One region of the Alteromonas sp. McT4-15 genome, then DNA from elsewhere that is predicted to be linked to it. Evidence: predicted binding sites of a transcription regulator. Region 1 holds the regulator's gene; the other holds the start of a gene.
The links. The regulator ArgR, encoded in region 1, controls arginine synthesis, uptake and breakdown. The targets are predictions, from matches to a motif close to ANTGAATANNTATTCANT.

Region 1 (8,381 bases):
AGGAAGTGCATCGCCTTTAAGGGTTAATGCTTCTGGCAGTTTAGCAAATGCAGTATCTGCTAATGGCGCAGTATTGATTGTAGCTGCAACCGTATTGACGTTTATGCAAAGGGCTAAAAGTGCGATGGAAAGTAAAGCAGTGCGTTTTAAAAGACTCATAACACATCCTTGTTGAATTCAAATAAAAAACAGTCAGAATGAAGTTAGTAAATAACGAAAACGCATGCAACTCAACAAAATACGAACCTGATTAGTAACAAAATTTGTCGTTGTGCATTGAATTAAACGGCCAATTGCGAAGCAGGTTTCTGCTTTAGTCTGTTTACCCCACCCTCTCGCAGGCTTTTATTATCGAAGGGATAACAGACTGGGGACTTACCGCGTCTGGCATAAAGAATTAGCAGTAAAGCCCGCTAAACTTGTATCTGCGAATTTTAAGCTTTTATCTGATCTCGACATTGTCAAAGAGTCAGAACAACACTCGCCTTACAGCGTCCTCATAGAACCCATCAATGAGTTTACTATTTACTTACCCCCCACAGTTATTGGATAACACAAAGAGAATACAAGCCCTTTCAAGTAAGTATCCCGTGACGAGGCCTACATAGATGCAACAAAAAAGGCTGGATTCGTAAGGTCGTAACAGACTGCTCTTTATTAATACTTCAGTGATTAGGCTAATAATATGCCTAGAGTTGGCGGGGCTTTGATAAGTAGACTCTCCTGTGCCAAGGATGCGGTGACGAAGCCTACAAAGAAGCAACAATAAGGCTAGATACGTAAGGTCGTAACAGACTGCTTTGTTTTAAAACTTCAGCGATTGGACTAATGAGATACCTAGAGTTGGCGGGGTTTGATAAGTAGGCTCTCCACCGCAGGGATGCGGTGGCGAAGCCTACAGGGAAGTATTCACGGCGTGCCTACGTTCAAAGGCCTGCCAATGACACTCACCAATTAGCCGTTTACGAAGTCAACACCTAGCTTGATGTCGCCACGTAGGCCTTCAAGCATGTCGTTTTTCGCTTTTTCTTCGAATGCGCTAAGCTCGCCGTATGGTAAGATTTCTTCAACACCGTTTGCGCCTAGGCGAACTGGGTGTGCGAAGAATGCTGCGTCGTCGCTGTCGTCAGTTTGTACGTAAGTGTACTCAACAACGTTCTCACCTTGCATTGCTGCAACTAGAGATAGACAGAAACGCGCTGCTGCTTGACCCATAGATAGGGTTGCAGAGCCGCCGCCTGCTTTTGCTTCAACAACTTCAGTACCTGCGTTCTGGATACGCGTTGTTAGGCTAGCAACTTCTTCGTCTGTGAACTCAACACCTTCAACTTGTGAAAGAAGAGGAAGGATTGTAGTACCAGAGTGACCACCGATTACCGGTACGTGTACAGAAGATACGTCTACACCTTTAAGCTCAGCAACAAACGTTTCAGCGCGGATAACGTCAAGCGTAGTTACACCGAAAAGCTTGTTCTTGTCGTAAACGCCTTTTGCTTTTAGCGTTTCTGCTGCAATCGCAACAGTTGTGTTTACAGGGTTAGTGATGATACCAACACACGCGTTCGGGCAGTTATCAGCTACACCTTCAATTAGGTTCTTAACAATGCCGGCGTTGATGTTGAACAGATCAGAACGATCCATACCTGGCTTACGAGGCATACCCGCTGGAATAAGAACAACGTCAGATCCAGTTAGTGCTTCAGCTAGGTCATCTTTACCGTGACCGGTTACTTTTACTGCAGTGGGGATGTGGCTCAAATCAACAGCAACACCAGGAACAACTGGCGCTACGTCGTAAAGCGCTAATTCTGAACCTGCTGGCAATTGTGTTTTCAACAACAAAGACAGCGCCTGACCAATACCACCGGCAGCACCTAACACGGCTACTTTCATACCATTTCTCCTATGGGATTACTTCACGTATTTAAACGGAACGTCACACTAATGCAACGCGGGGGAAAACTCAATCACCGGATCGTCTTATTAACGTTATTTTTAGCGATTTTTATGCGATATTCATTATCATGAATGATTATGCAAACAAATTGCGCAAAGTCCACCTGTGGGGCACAATATAGCAACATAAAATAAAAACCTTTTTAACGAACGATAGAATAGAAAGAGCGCTAATGGCTAACGCAAAACAAGAGCAACTGATTAAAGCTTTCAAAGAAATACTTAAAGCAGAAAGTTACGGTTCACAAGGCGAAATTGTTGATGCTTTAAAAGCACAAGGTTTTGACAATATTAGCCAGTCTAAAATATCTCGCATGCTAAGTAAGTTTGGTGCAGTACGTACGCGTAACGCCCGAGGTGACATGGTGTATTGCTTACCGCCAGAGCTTGGTATGCCTACAGCAAAAAGCCCGCTTAAACAGTTGGTGCTGGATATTGTCCACAATAACGTAATGGTTATCATCAGGACAAGCCCAGGCGCGGCACAGCTAATTGCACGTCTTCTTGACTCATTAAGCAAGAAAGATGGTGTGCTAGGGACTATTGCTGGCGACGATACTATTTTTATTGCGCCGGCCGATGTATCGAACATTGAAGAGCTTCGTCAACGCGTAGAAGACTTGTTCGAAAACGTATAGGTGTACCTGCCAAATAGCAAAAAGCCGCGAAGCCTTATCTAAGGTTTGCGGCTTTTTTGCATCTAATCGTAACGCTACGACAACAAATTTATAAGCGCGTCAGCAGCCGGACGAGACGATGGCGGATTTTGCCCGGTCACCAACAGTCCGTCACTACACACTTTCACAGCAAAATCATCGGCACTTTCATACTTACCGCCTTTTTTAACCAACTCATCTTCGACTAAGTACGGCACCACATCGGTAAGTTCCATTGCAGCCTCTTCGCTGTTTGAAAAACCGGTTACCGCTTTTCCATCAACTAAGTACTTACCCTCTGGGTCTTTAACATCTTTAAGTACAATCGGTGCGTGGCAGACTGCACCTACCGGTTTTTTCGCTGCAATAGTGTCTTCAATTAGCTTAATTGAATGCGCGTTGTCCGATAAATCCCAAAGTGGGCCGTGCCCACCTGGATAAAACACCGCATCGAACTCGTCGGCTCTTACATCTTCTAGCGGAATTGTTGAGGCTACAGCACTGCGTGCAACTTCATCTTTTGTGTAACGGATAGCATCATCCGTCATGGCATCATCCGCTAGACTGTTGGGGTCAATTGGCACTTGGCCCCCCATAGGCGATGCTAACGTTAAGGTATAGCCGGCATCTTTAAATGCATAGTACGGGGCGGCAAACTCCTCTAGCCACATACCGGTTTTATTACCCGTATCACCCATTAGCTCGTGTGATGTCATTACCATTAATACATGTTTAGACATTATTCCTCCTTGCTTGATTATTTAAATCTTGTACAAGTTGGTTCGCATAAAGAGAGGCGTTAGATCAGTTTTTGGGAAAATCTTAATGAAAGGGAGAGCGGAGTTATTGAATTTTGGATATAAAAAAGTGCCACCCCCGATTAAGGAAAGTGGCACCTAACACTACAATTGGTTCACACCATTGGATTAGAAGTCGTATTTAATACCGAACTGAACTTGCCATACAGACTGGTCAAGAACTTCTAGGTTCTTAATACGGCTGTCGCTGTTCAGGTCAAAGTACTCGTACTGACCATCAACGATGTTTGCAGAAACAACTGCACGCTCATACTCGTAACGAGTACGCTCGATACGACCCCAGTCGTCATTTAGTAAGTTACCAAAGTTCTCGATATCGAAGAACACAGTAAGCTTATGCTCTGGGTAGAAAGCTGGTAGTTGCTGCTGAATACGTACATCGATGATAGTAGACCAACGAGAGTTGTCGCCATTACGCTCAGCGATGCCGCCTTTGTACTGTGCAAGCTCAGAGCTGTTGATGTAATCAATGAACTCTTGCTGAGCAGCTAGGTCGCCACCGAATGACGTAGAAGCAAACAACGGATCGTCGATACCGTTAGGTACGTATAGCAAGTGACCCGCATCATCGTTACGGCTTTCACGCGCACAACGACCGCCACCAACATCTAGCACACACGCGTTGTTTTCGTCGAATGTGTAGCTGTAAGGTTGACCTGAACGACGCTCAGCAAATACAGACACTTTAGTCTCGTAACCGTCGATTAGCTCTTTGCTCCAGTTAAAGCGCATTTTCCATAGGTGCTCAGTCTGGAAGTTAGACGTACCAGCGCGTGGCGCTTGGCGGTCATAAGCTGCGAAGTCAGAGTAGTTTGACGTTGCAGTAGATGAAGTACCGTAGCCCACATCTTCTACATCAGCATATGTATAGCTAGTGAAGAAGTCGAACGAACCGTAAGACGTTTCCCACGCTTTTGACGCAGACAATGCGTATAGCATAGCGTCGCCGTCGTCTACAGAACCTGTAACAATCGCTTCTGGACCTTCGCTACAGTCGTATACGCCACGACCATCTGGTGCTGTACCAACAGGGTTTTCACAACGCTGGTCGTACCAATAAGTCGCATTTTCAAGCTTGTTATATAGAACGTCAGCAGAGAACAACCAACCTTCAAGTACTTCGATTTCTGGCTCGTGCGCAACACCCAAGCTTACTTTCCATGTAGTAGGAATTTCAAAATCTGGTGCTAGTGCGTTTACAGTACCGTCAGGTGCTGTATTCGCTAGTGCATCAAGTACGTTTTGAGGGATATACTGGCCAGTAGCCGCATCAGGTGTAGTTGGTACTTGGTAAGTTTGACCAGAACCGAAGTCTTCATAGTTGTCTGAAATTACACCGTCATTTGAGTAGCTGTTTGAAATCCAAACACTTGGTGCACCACCAGAGAAACGACCGATACCACCACGAACAGTCGTGTAGTCAGACGCATACCACTGGAAAGACACACGAGGAAGAATTACGTCAAGACCGTCGATGTCTGTAGTATTTGTAAAACCGTAACGGTCAACAAAGTTTTGGTTTTCACGGATAGAGCCTTCTGACTCATACCAATCATAACGAATACCAGCGTCGATAGTTAGCTCAGCTGACGCTTCCCATGAATCTTGGAAGTATAGTGAGTTGTAGTTATAACCCCAGATTGCACGAAGGTCATTTTCGTTGTTAGTAACAGCGTTATCATAAAGAAGTGCAGACGCTTGCGCATTTGCTAAGTCTTCAATGCTGTCGAACAAGTATGAACCTTCAGAGTTCTGTGCAAACAAGTTGTCTACGTCTACTTCTTCACGCTCGTAACCAAGTTTAAGGATGTGGTCACCAGTAGTGTAAATACCTACTAACTTAACTTGGAAGAAATCTTGGTCTAGTGAGTTACCGTGACGGAAACGGTCTGGACCAATTGTTAGGTAGTTCTCATCGCCATCTACTTCACGTAGGAAAACAGCAAAGTTAGGGAATTCCGCGCCGTTAAGTGAGTTCTGGCCAGTTTCTTGTGTCGTACTTGCAATCTTGAACTGAGTCGAGAAATTTGACGTCCAGTCAGAGAATACGTGAGCAATGAAGCTTTCAACTTTTTCTGAGCGGTCGTACCATGCAGATGATGCACCTAGTACTTCGTCATTGGTCAGGAAGTTGTTACCGTTTTGTTCATTAATAGAGTTACCTTCAGTACTCATGTAAGTGAACTTAGCACGGTGATCAGCATTGATGTTCCAGTCGATGTTAGCAAGGATCTTTTCGTCCTGTACATCATCTTTCTGGAAGTTACCGATATCGAAGCCCCACACGTCAGATACGATTTGGCCAACTTGTGCAACATCATCCATAGTGATGTTAGCTACTTCGTTTACTGCACCAGAGCCCGCTGGACCACGATTTAGTGGAGCAACAGAATCAAATTTATCATAAGCAACAAAGAAGAATAGCTTGTCTTTGATGATTGGACCGCCAAGTGTTGCAACGAACGTTTTTTCTTCGAAGTCGAAGTTAAACTCTTCATCACCGTTCTTGTCGCCCATCATAGAGTCGTCAGTGTAGTAGTAACCTACTGAACCGTGGAACTCGTTAGTACCTGATTTAGTTACGGCATTGATTGTACCGCCAGTAAAGCCGTTGTACTCAACGTCAAACGGAGCAGTTTGGATTGAAAGTGATTCAATTGCATCGTAAGAAATTGGTGAACGCTGAGTTGGGTAACCGTTAGCGTTAAGTCCGAAACGGTCATTTAGTGCTACACCATCAACAGTTAAAGAGTTGAAACGGTTGTTTGCACCAGCAATTGTTAGTTCTTTCGCACCACCGCTTTGCACGTTAACAGACGCAAACGGGTCAAGTTGAGCAGCATCAGTGATGTCACGGTCGATTGAAGCAACTTGGTTAAGTGCTTCTAAACCTAAGCTTGTGCTCAAGCCTTCGTTAGTATAGCCAGTACCTGCACTGCTGCCCGTTACAACGATAACTTCGGTGCTTTGAGCAGATTCAACAGTGATTGGTAGTGCAAGCGCTTGGTCAAGAGAAAGATAAACGTTCTCTACTTTTGTAGGAACAAAACCGTCGCCTGTAATCGTTACTGTGTATGGACCACCAACACGAAGACCACGTGCTGAGAAGGTACCACTTTCGTTTGTAGTTGCAGTAGATACTGTACCTGATGGTTCGTGCTTGATGGTAACTGTTGCACCAGCAAGGTTTGAACCAGCTTCACTAACAACGTTGCCTCGAATTGCTGACGTTGTTGTCTGCGCCATAACTGTACCAGCTAGGCCAGCAGAAACAGCAACAGCGATAGCAACGCGGCTGAGTTTTGCTTTGAAGTTCATGTGTGTGTTTCCCTTTTTGTTTAAAATTCTTTTTTATGGACTTGCGCAGGGCGTTGTCCCTATCAAGACCATTGACTATTTTAGTACCGCGAGAAATTGTTATCGAGGTTCATGTCAAATTTATTACAGTTTTACATTTTTATTTAACACCAATCGCCCGAGGCTAGTGACTTTGCAAAAAAATACTTGACCACATGGTCAAGTTAATTTACTTGTTATTATTGTTGTCTATCTGCAGCAATTGGACGGTTCTATTCTTGGCAGATGTGCGACTAATAAACAGCGTTTAATAAAAATCAGGTTTACCTATAAAAATAAACCTTATTTCAATAACTTAACGCTTTAAAATAAATTTACCTATTGCAATAAATAACCTTAACTGATGAAATCCCTACATAAATCGTTAATTCATTTGGTCGTTTTTTTGGCGAATTTTAGAATTGTTGCCTCCGGAAAGTGGATATTATTTGTCATCGTCGCTATCGCGTGCGGTGCTTTTAGCTATTTACAAAAAAACAATATTTATAATGACATCACCCCACAAACCGGTCAATTTTTATACTGCAAAACTGAATTAAGTGCGAATAGCGACATTTTTTCAGTGTACGTTACCGATGGCCGCATTGCTGAAATGGCAAGAGACAGATTGTGCGCTGACAGCACAATAAAAAGGCAATTCGGCGAAGTTAAAATTATCATCGGCCAAAGCGACTACGACACCTTTCGCTACATCAACCACGGCGTTGTTGACCTAGCATTAGTGAAAAAGAACGTGGTCGACGCATTTGGCGCTGACCAAATATATGGGTTGTCTAGAGTGGCATCGCACCCTAATTACAGTGCCTTTTTCATTGCGTTACGCGAACGCCCGCAGTTAAATAAAGAATACTTGCTTGGTAAAAAGATTGGTCTATTAGATTACCCCAGTAGTCGCTCAGGCCACATTGTGCCCAAAACTGTTCTACAAAATTTAGGGTTAAGCGACACAAACGTATCAATTGTATATTACAGTTCGCACCAAGAGCTTCGAAGAGCACTGTTAGCAGGTGACGTTGATATTATTTCGTCTTATTGGGCTGAAGATGACAGTGACCGCTTTTCAAGAAATTACGCAACACCGTTACAAGAAAGCATAGGTGGAATGCAGTGGTATCTAAAAATGCAGACACAAAACACCGATTTGTTCTGTGCTATGCAGTCTGTTGTACATGAAATAGCTATGGCTCACCCGCGACCATATTACAAAAATATTACACTTGAAGCGGGGTGTAACAAATGATCAAACCTAAGTTCAAATCACCTGCACGCATAGCGTTGAACTGGGTACTGCTATTTTTGTGCTTACAGACTATCGCACTAATTGGTCAGTACTTTTCATTTAAGGCTGATATTCATGAAGCGCAAGATAAAGTCGAACGTCGCATTAGCCTAGACAGCGCATTTTTAGATGTGGGCAATGAAACGCTTAATACGCCTGTCAATCAGTATGCTATTTATCGCTATTTAGAGAGATTGAATAGCGAGCTCACGAAAGAAGGCTATCCTGTTTTAGTGAGTCATATTCAGGAAATCAGCGTTCAATCTCAAGATTTCACTCAATACCCTGATGTGACATCTACCTTACTGATGAATG
Region 2 (8,381 bases), on a different contig from region 1:
CATATTATCAAGAGACGACGAGTCTGAGCCTTCAGTGTTTACAAAAGGTGCAGCGTCTTTCAGATCTGGGATAAGCGGTGTAGCGAATTTTGCAGCACGTGCCATTGCCCAGTCGCGGTTTCCTTTAATGGTGTTAATTTCACCATTGTGCGCAAGGAAACGGAAAGGTTGTGCTAATGGCCAACGCGGCAATGTGTTAGTAGAAAAGCGCTGGTGGAATACACATATTGCACTTTGCATGCGCTCATCGGCAAGATCGTGATAAAAGGCAGGCAGATCTTTAGGCATTACCAAGCCTTTATAGATTGTTACAAGGCCTGACAAGCAAGCAACGTAAAAATCTGGATCGGCTTCAAGGCGCTTTTCTGCTCTACGGCGGATCATGTAAAGGCGACGCTCTAGGTCGCGTTTACGCCAACCCGCAGGGGCATTCACAAATACTTGTTCGATTTGCGGTACGCCTGTGAGTGCGAGTTCGCCGAGTACTGAGCGGTCGACAGGCACTTCGCGCCAGCCCACTACTGATAGCGTTTCTCTTTCAAGTTCTTCATTTAGTATCTCACGCGCAGTTTGCGCAAGTACTGGGTCCTGACTTAAAAAAATCATGCCCACGCCGTATTTTTTGCTGAGTTTCCAGCCATTTTCTTCGGCGATTGCATGGAAGAACGCATCCGGTTTTTGCAGTAGTAAACCACAGCCATCACCGGTTTTCCCGTCTGCGGCGATACCGCCACGATGCTGCATACGGTCTAGGCCGTGAATTGCAGTTGTTACCAATTCATGACTGGCTTCCCCGTGGGTGTGGGCGATTAAGCCAAACCCGCAGTTGTCCCGGGAATCATTGGGATTATATAAACTCATCTCTTAACTCCTTCAACCTTTTGACTGGGCAAGGTATGCGTTGCGTGTAGATGCGCCTAGGTTTGCGTATCACAACATGGTTAGACGTCTTTTGTGCTCACACGCGTTATTGCGTGCGGCCTGCGCCTTTCTTGTCGTTTATTTATTATTAGAGGATTCCAGTCTTTCCGCATTTTTATGCATTATTGCGATGCGGGCCGTACAAAATACCCACATTAAAATCTAAAATCAAACGTAAAAAGTGTCACTGATATAGTGAATTAGTATAACTCGCTTAAAATCTTTATTTTTCAATGCTATATATTTAAAAAATATGGGTTGTAATGGAGTTGTTATAATTTTATTAACGTCTTGGTTAGCCCGTCTTCAAATGATAACGGGTCTCATTTAAAAAGTACTTGTGAATAATTATGCTCTGATTTTATTGTTTTATGTTGTCAATGAGCTAAAGAATGTATTTTTATGTAGTTGTAAACATCAAGTTCCACTTGAAATTGATGTTTGCTATATTGGTTAAAAAGTGAGCTAATGTAAAGTGTGGTGATCTTAATCAAGCCAATAAATATGCACTGAATAGATGTACGCGGTGCTACTGCAAACATCTACTTAAAAGGATTTTTATGCCGACTTCATCTTTCGTACCATCAAGTACCCTCGTGATGAAATCCCATTTACTCAATGGTCCAAATGTCAGTTTCTCCCCATCGCCTAATTCTTCTGGCAGTTTTGATGAAGATTTGCCTGACACCATTGTCATTCATTTTACAGCTGGAAGTAGCTTAGTCTCTTCTGTAGATGTAATGACAAATCCTGATAGCAACGTATCCGCCCACTTTGCGATTGGCAGAAATGGTGACATTGTCCAAATGCTGCCGACCAATAAGATTGCATGGCATGCGGGTAAAAGTAGTTATAAGGGCAGAACAAATATCAATCGGTATTCAATAGGCATTGAGTTAGATAATGCAGGACAGTTAACGCAAAATAGTCGAGGCGAGTTTAAAACGTGGTTCGGAAAAACATGCCCCCAAGATGATGTTGTTGAAGCTGTACATCGAAACCAAACGGCAAAAACTTACTGGCACAAGTTTACCGATGAGCAAATCGCGAGAACGTATGCTTTGTGTAAAGCGTTGTGTCAGCGTTATCACATAAAGGTGATTGTTGGCCACGAAGAAATCGCACCAGTAAGAAAGATTGACCCCGGTCCAGCGTTTCCCCTTGATGAACTGCGAGCGAGGTTGCTGAACATAAAAATAGAGCCTGCGAGAGAAACAAAAATATCAGCGCAAAGTACTTTTAACAGCGCCGAACGGGAAGTTGTGAGCAAAAAGCGAGCTAGTGTGAATGCAAGCACACTAAATGTCCGTTCGGGCCCGGGTACAGACTTCGAGAAAATAAATGGCGAGGTCAACAAAGGAGATATGCTTACCATTATCGAAAAGCAGGGAGAGTGGGCCAGAGTGTCTTACACAACTACAGGTTGGGTAAATACGCGATACATCAATGAAGTTAGTGAAAAGTTACCAAGTAAATGACGGCAATTACGTTGTTCATTCCCGAAGCGCACAAAGCCTGCTAGGATAGGGGCAAAATAAGCTTAGATTAGACGTACATGCATTCAGATTCACCAAACGATTCTTGGGCAATTCGGTTTGCTCAATTTGTTCAACGTTTTGGCACATTGAAACTCAGCATTCTCTTCGTAGTGCTGTCATTGGTGTTCACGTTGGGCGGTTCATATGTTATCCGCGTGAGTATGGGAAGCCAAGTTCAGCCCGATGATTTTATAAGCGCAGTTGTGCTCACCATGCTATCAGCGCCATGGGTGCTGTATTTTTTCAGCGAGCTTATTAAGCAGCTGGAAAATTCACGCACAAATTTGAAAGAAGTGGTAAGCCAACTTGAAAGTCTTCGCGAAGAAGACGTGTTCTTGAATCGAGAGCTTCAAAGCAATATTCGCCAACTTAACCATGAAATAGAGCAGCGCAAGCAAGCACAAGAAGAGCGCGAAGCTCTGTTCAAAGACTTGGAAAAAGAAATACAAGACAAATCTGAACAGGAAGCACAAGCTAGACGTTTATCAACACTCTTGCGGTCAATTATCGATGCGTCACCTGATCTTATCTACTATCGCAATGAAGAAGGTCGCTTTGCAGGTTGCAACCGTATTGCCGAGTTGATGACAGGCAAAACGGAACAAGAGCTTCTTGGGCTAACGCCAAAAGATGTGTATGAAGAAGAGCTCGCTCGACAAATCGTTGCTAGTGACCATGAAGTCTTAGAGACAAATGCAAGTATCACCGAAGAGTTATGGTTGCGCTTTGCCGATGGACGTCGCCGTTACTTCGAAATGAAGCGTGTGCCGTTTTTCGATAAAGAAGGTAACCGCTTAGGTTTGTTATCGTTTGGTCGAGACATGACAGAGCGCAAGCAAGCAGAAAATGCAGCAGCGAAAGCGAGTACCGACAAAACGCGTTTTATTGCAACGATTAGCCATGAGTTGCGTACGCCGCTTAACGGTATTGTTGGGCTTAGTCGTATGTTACGTGACACTGATTTAAGCGATGAGCAGTTCAGTTGGGTAAGTACAATTTATGCCAGTGCAATTACGTTAGGTAATATTTTTAACGACATTATCGACCTAGATAAACTCGACAGAGATAAGTTAGAACTTAGCCTTAAAACGGTTTCGCTTAAAGATTTTACGGAAGAGCTAAGTAGTATTATTCGCTTACTTGCTGCGGATAAACAGTTAGAACTGAAAACGACAATCAACGAGCCGTTGCCACGTTTGGTTGAAATTGACGGTACACGCTTACGCCAAATTTTGTGGAATATATTGTTCAATGCGGTCAAGTTCACACAAAAGGGACACGTAAGTTTGTCGGTGTCATCGACGAAACCTGACGGTGATAAGGCTTATGTTACCTTCATTATTGAAGATACTGGTGTGGGTATTCCAGAGAGCGAAATAGAGAAGATTTTCGCCATGTATTACCAGGTCGATCATCCAGATCATCAGTCAGCCACAGGTACTGGCATTGGACTTGCCATTTGTAAGCAAATGGTCGACTTGATGAAAGGCGAAATCCACGTTTCGAGCCAAGTGGGCAAGGGAACTCGATTTGAAATTGTACTACCCGTGCAAATTTCAAATAGCCCGATGAAAGTCGCGCAGTTAGAAGTGACCGGTCTTAATATTCTACTGGTAGAAGATATCGAGCTTAACGTTATGGTAGCGAAGGCCTTGCTTGAAAAGCTTGGTCAAAAAGTGGATGTCGCTATGACAGGGCAAGAAGCCATTGATAAAGCACGCGCCAATCAATATGACTTGATCCTACTTGATATTCAGTTGCCTGACATGACAGGTTTTGACGTTGCCAGTACGCTCATTGAGGAAGACTTGGTCATGCAAACCCCTATTGTGGCGTTAACCGCAAATGTCATTAAAAAGCGTGATGAGTATTTAGAAAACGGTATGGATGATGTCATCGCCAAGCCTATCAAAAAGTCTCGTGTGATCGAGGTGTTTAATGAACTGTTTCATGCGCCACCGGCGCCTCTTGAAGTTGACGGTGAAGTAGAACGTCCTGAGCCGAATAAAACATTAAGTAACATTTTAGATATGGACTTACTACAGATGTTGGTTGATACCATAGGCGACGAAATGGTGCGTGCTAGCGTGAAAGTATTCCAAGAGAAAATGCCAGAGTATATGGAAATACTGCAGTTGAGCTTAAGTGCTGATGAAAAATCAGAAGTATGCTCTCAGGCACATAAAATAAAAGGTGCAGCAGGCTCTGTAGGTTTGGCACGTGTGCAGCGTATAGCAAACCAAATTCAGCAAGGCGATCACCCTACATGGTGGGAGAACGTGCATGACTGGGTTGAAGAGCTTCAGATGGCGGTTCAACACGATATGAAAGCACTTCACGACTGGTTGAATGAACAACAAGTTGACGATTAAAACAGGCCTATAATTGAAATAACGAGACTACTCGTTCATTTAAAAAGGGGCTTTTGCCCCTTTTTTAGTGGGGGCGAAAAAGCAAAAGGAAGATGAGTATGATGAACCAAGTAGATATGCAGCCTGATAATGTTCAATTTTCAAATCAGCAAGTGCGTAACGATGAGTTACCACACTTAGACGCGCTAGTGCTCGAGCCTATTAGCCCGAAGTATCGAATGCTCAACCTTGTGTTTGTAACACTCCTAGCGCTTATTTTGATTGGGGTTGTGTCCGTTTTACGGTTTAACCCCTTTTTCGATTTACCTGAAGATTTAGTCTACGCCTACCCCTTTGTTGTTGGAGTTATTAGCATATTGGGACTTGTTTGGTTTATTTACCACTGGTTTGCCGACACCAAAATTATGTACGCCGTGCGAGAACAAGATATTAGCAAACAGTCTGGTTTAGTGTTCAGAGGGCTTTCTTGTCAGCCAATTTTACGAGTACAGCATGTTGAAGTAAAAAGAGGTCCATTCGATAGATGGGCGGGACTGGCGAAACTGCAAGTTTTCTCTGCAGGTGGCGAAATGCATACCTTTGAAATACCGGGCCTTCCCCTTGAGCGCGCGGAACGAATTCGCCAATATATCCTCGACCATAAAGATGTGAGTGCACGCTAATGTCAGAGCAAACCACGTCTATACCACAAGAGGCTACACCGACAAAAGTTGAAACCGGTGATGATTGGAGAAGGCTATCACCCATTGCCATTGTATACTTTACGGTGCGCAATATTATCAATACTGCACAAGGACTGGTCTATGCCATCCCTGCAATTGCAGTGAGTCTTAATATCTTCGAAAACCTCAACTCTCCGGAAGCCCATATCGGTATTGCCGCTGTCATTATACTAACCACATTAAGCGGCGTTGTAAGTTTCTTGATGTACAAGTTTAGGGTTCATAATCAGCATGTAGAAATTCATACAGGTGTGTTTCAACGCCGTTATACCAACTTGCCGCTATGGCGCATTCAGAACGTTAAAATTGAGTTGCCCTTTTATTATCGGCCTTTTGGATATGCGTTAGTAGTGTTAGACACGGCAGGTAGCGGGAAAGAGGAAGCTAAAATTGTCGCTGTGCCGCTAGATTATGCCCATGCACTTAAAAAACGCGTGTTATTTGAGAAAGCCCACCGCGATGATTCCGCCAATAATTCATCGACGGATATGAATGATACCGTGGATGAGATAGCGGGTTCACAGCAAGACGCCTCTGAAGAAATTCTTAATACTCGCTCAGTGGGTGACATTGTGATCCACGGCATCACCAACAACAGAGTGTGGATCATATTGGGAGCGGCAGCGCCGTTTTATGATGACGTTATAGGATTTGTATCTGAGTGGCTTGCTGAAAAAGGGCTGCAACTCAACCAGTTAGTAGGTGAACAAGCGATAGCGTGGTGGCAGTTTAGTTTGTATGCATTTGTCATCATTATGATGGTGATGGCTGCAATGGCTTTACTTAGTGTGGGCGGGGCACTATTTACTTTTTATGGGTATACACTCTCTCGGGCTGGCGACAGGTATATTCGAAGAAGCGGACTCCTTAATAAGCTAGAAGTCAGTATGCGTGCGTCGCGTATTCAAATGATAACTGCAAAACAGGACTGGCTAGATAAAGTCCTCAAGCGGGTAAATTTGTACTTCGAGCAAAACACAACGGCAAGCCAACAAGTGCAAGAGTTAATGTCGCCCAACAAGCTTATTGTGCCTTCTGTAACCGAGTCGGAAGCCTTAGCCTTAAGTCGTGAAGTTATGCCAGGGTGTGATCTTCATCATCAAACTTACCAAGTCATTAGCAAGCGCTTTATACTCCACTGGTTAGCGGTTGCCTGGACAATACCTTTCTTATTCGCACTTTGTGTGGGCATTATTAGTGACCATCAAGATATTATCTTGTTGTCTTTAAGTGGGTTTACTGCCGTTTGTCTACTATTGACTCTGCGCTGGTGGCGCTGGGGTATTGCGTTTGATGAAAACTACGTTTACGTCAGACGCGGCCGAATAGGGGTAGACTATTTGTGTTTTGAGCCCTACAAAGTGCAACAAGTTATGGTAAAACAAAGTGTATTTATGAAGCGAAGAGGACTCGCTACGTTAAAAGTTGTCCTTGCTTCCGGTGCGGTGACCGTTCCTTTTCTACCAGAACAGTATGTGCATGAACTTGCAGATAGTATTTTACATGAAGTGGAATCGACCAGGCGTTCGTGGATGTAGAAACGCATCAAAGCGCAGGGCTAGTTCGTTAGGCCTGCGCTTTTGTTTCATCCCGGGTGACAATACGGTCCTTACCACTGTGCTTAGCCTGATAAAGTCGCGCATCTGCAACGTCCAGTTGCGATTCAAGACAATCGAACTCTTCTGCACACACGCCAATACTACAAGTTATATTAAATTTATGGTTGGTAAACTGTGTAGTACGAACGGCATTCATAAATTGCGAAAGCGCTGCTAAATAGGATTTTGGCGGTCTTAAAGAAACAACCGTGAATTCCTCTCCGCCATAGCGCACAATAAGGTCGTCTGGGAAATATTCTTGTAATAATGCAGCGAACTCCTGTAGCAACATATCACCGGTTTTGTGGCCCAGTGTATCGTTTACTTTTTTGAAGTTGTCAGCATCTATCATCGACACAATAACCTGATTGCGCGATGCTTTGTTGGCATACAACTCTTCAGCAACTTCGTACAGGTAGCGGCGGTTGTAGACTTTTGTAAGCGGATCTAAATTTGCAGAATCTCTAATGGTTTGGATCATTTCTTGAGACTCTAAGTTTTGCATTACACGGCAATAAAACTCTTCGTGATAAAACGGCTTCGAAAGGAAATCGTTTGCTCCGCTTTTAATAAATTTGGAGGTGAGCACGCTGTCGCCAGTCGCAGATAGCCCGATGAAAACTAAGTCTTGCATGCGCTTTTCGTGACGAATAGCCTTAACAAGTTCATATCCGTCCATGTTGGGCATCCTATGATCAGAAATTACCATCTTTATATCGCGATGTTGTTCAAGTACTCCAAGTGCTTCTATACCATCAGAGGCTTCGTGGACTTGGAATTTAAATTTCTTCAATAACGAACAGATGTGATTGCGACTGGTTTTCGAGTCTTCAACCACTAACACGCGAGTTGTGAGGTTCTTACGTAAGCGATCGATAAGCTTCGATACTTGTAAATAAGAGTACCGGGATTCCTTAGTGATATAGTCTAATACGCCCTGATCAAGCAATTGGGCACGAGTAAATTCATCAAAATTACCAGTAAGTACAATGGTAGGGAGGTTGTATGACAGCGCCAACTCTACACTTTCGCCATTCGGTGCATCGGGCAAATTCAAGTCGACTATCGCTGCAAGGTAATCTGAATTGTTAGCAAGCGCAGTGCTGGCCTCAGCTAAATCTTCACAAAGATCGCAAGTAAAATGAGGGTTATCCTCAATAAGTTTATTAACGATCTTTCGGACAGTCGCGCTATCCTCAACAACAAGAACTTTGTACATGTGAACCACTC

Region 2: a site for ArgR is predicted at 1,261-1,278, ahead of LHL20_RS02980 (N-acetylmuramoyl-L-alanine amidase). Genes of this name have one in related genera too.

What each region holds. Positions count from the first base shown of each region.
Region 1 is NZ_JAJALG010000024.1:23,254-31,634, forward strand. Features, by position in the region: gene LHL20_RS15085 (alpha/beta hydrolase family protein) at 1-159, opposite strand, end outside; partial or broken gene LHL20_RS15090 (DUF2071 domain-containing protein) at 308-553, shown strand; gene mdh (malate dehydrogenase) at 955-1,893, opposite strand; gene argR (transcriptional regulator ArgR) at 2,130-2,594, shown strand; gene LHL20_RS15105 (type 1 glutamine amidotransferase domain-containing protein) at 2,669-3,352, opposite strand; gene LHL20_RS15110 (TonB-dependent receptor) at 3,539-6,748, opposite strand; gene LHL20_RS15115 (PhnD/SsuA/transferrin family substrate-binding protein) at 7,131-8,027, shown strand; gene LHL20_RS15120 (hypothetical protein) at 8,024-8,381, shown strand, end outside.
Region 2 is NZ_JAJALG010000002.1:253,008-261,388, reverse strand. Features, by position in the region: gene gltB (glutamate synthase large subunit) at 1-861, opposite strand, end outside; gene LHL20_RS02980 (N-acetylmuramoyl-L-alanine amidase) at 1,482-2,399, shown strand; gene arcB (aerobic respiration two-component sensor histidine kinase ArcB) at 2,477-4,831, shown strand; gene LHL20_RS02970 (PH domain-containing protein) at 4,930-5,493, shown strand; gene LHL20_RS02965 (PH domain-containing protein) at 5,493-7,091, shown strand; gene LHL20_RS02960 (diguanylate cyclase) at 7,120-8,370, opposite strand.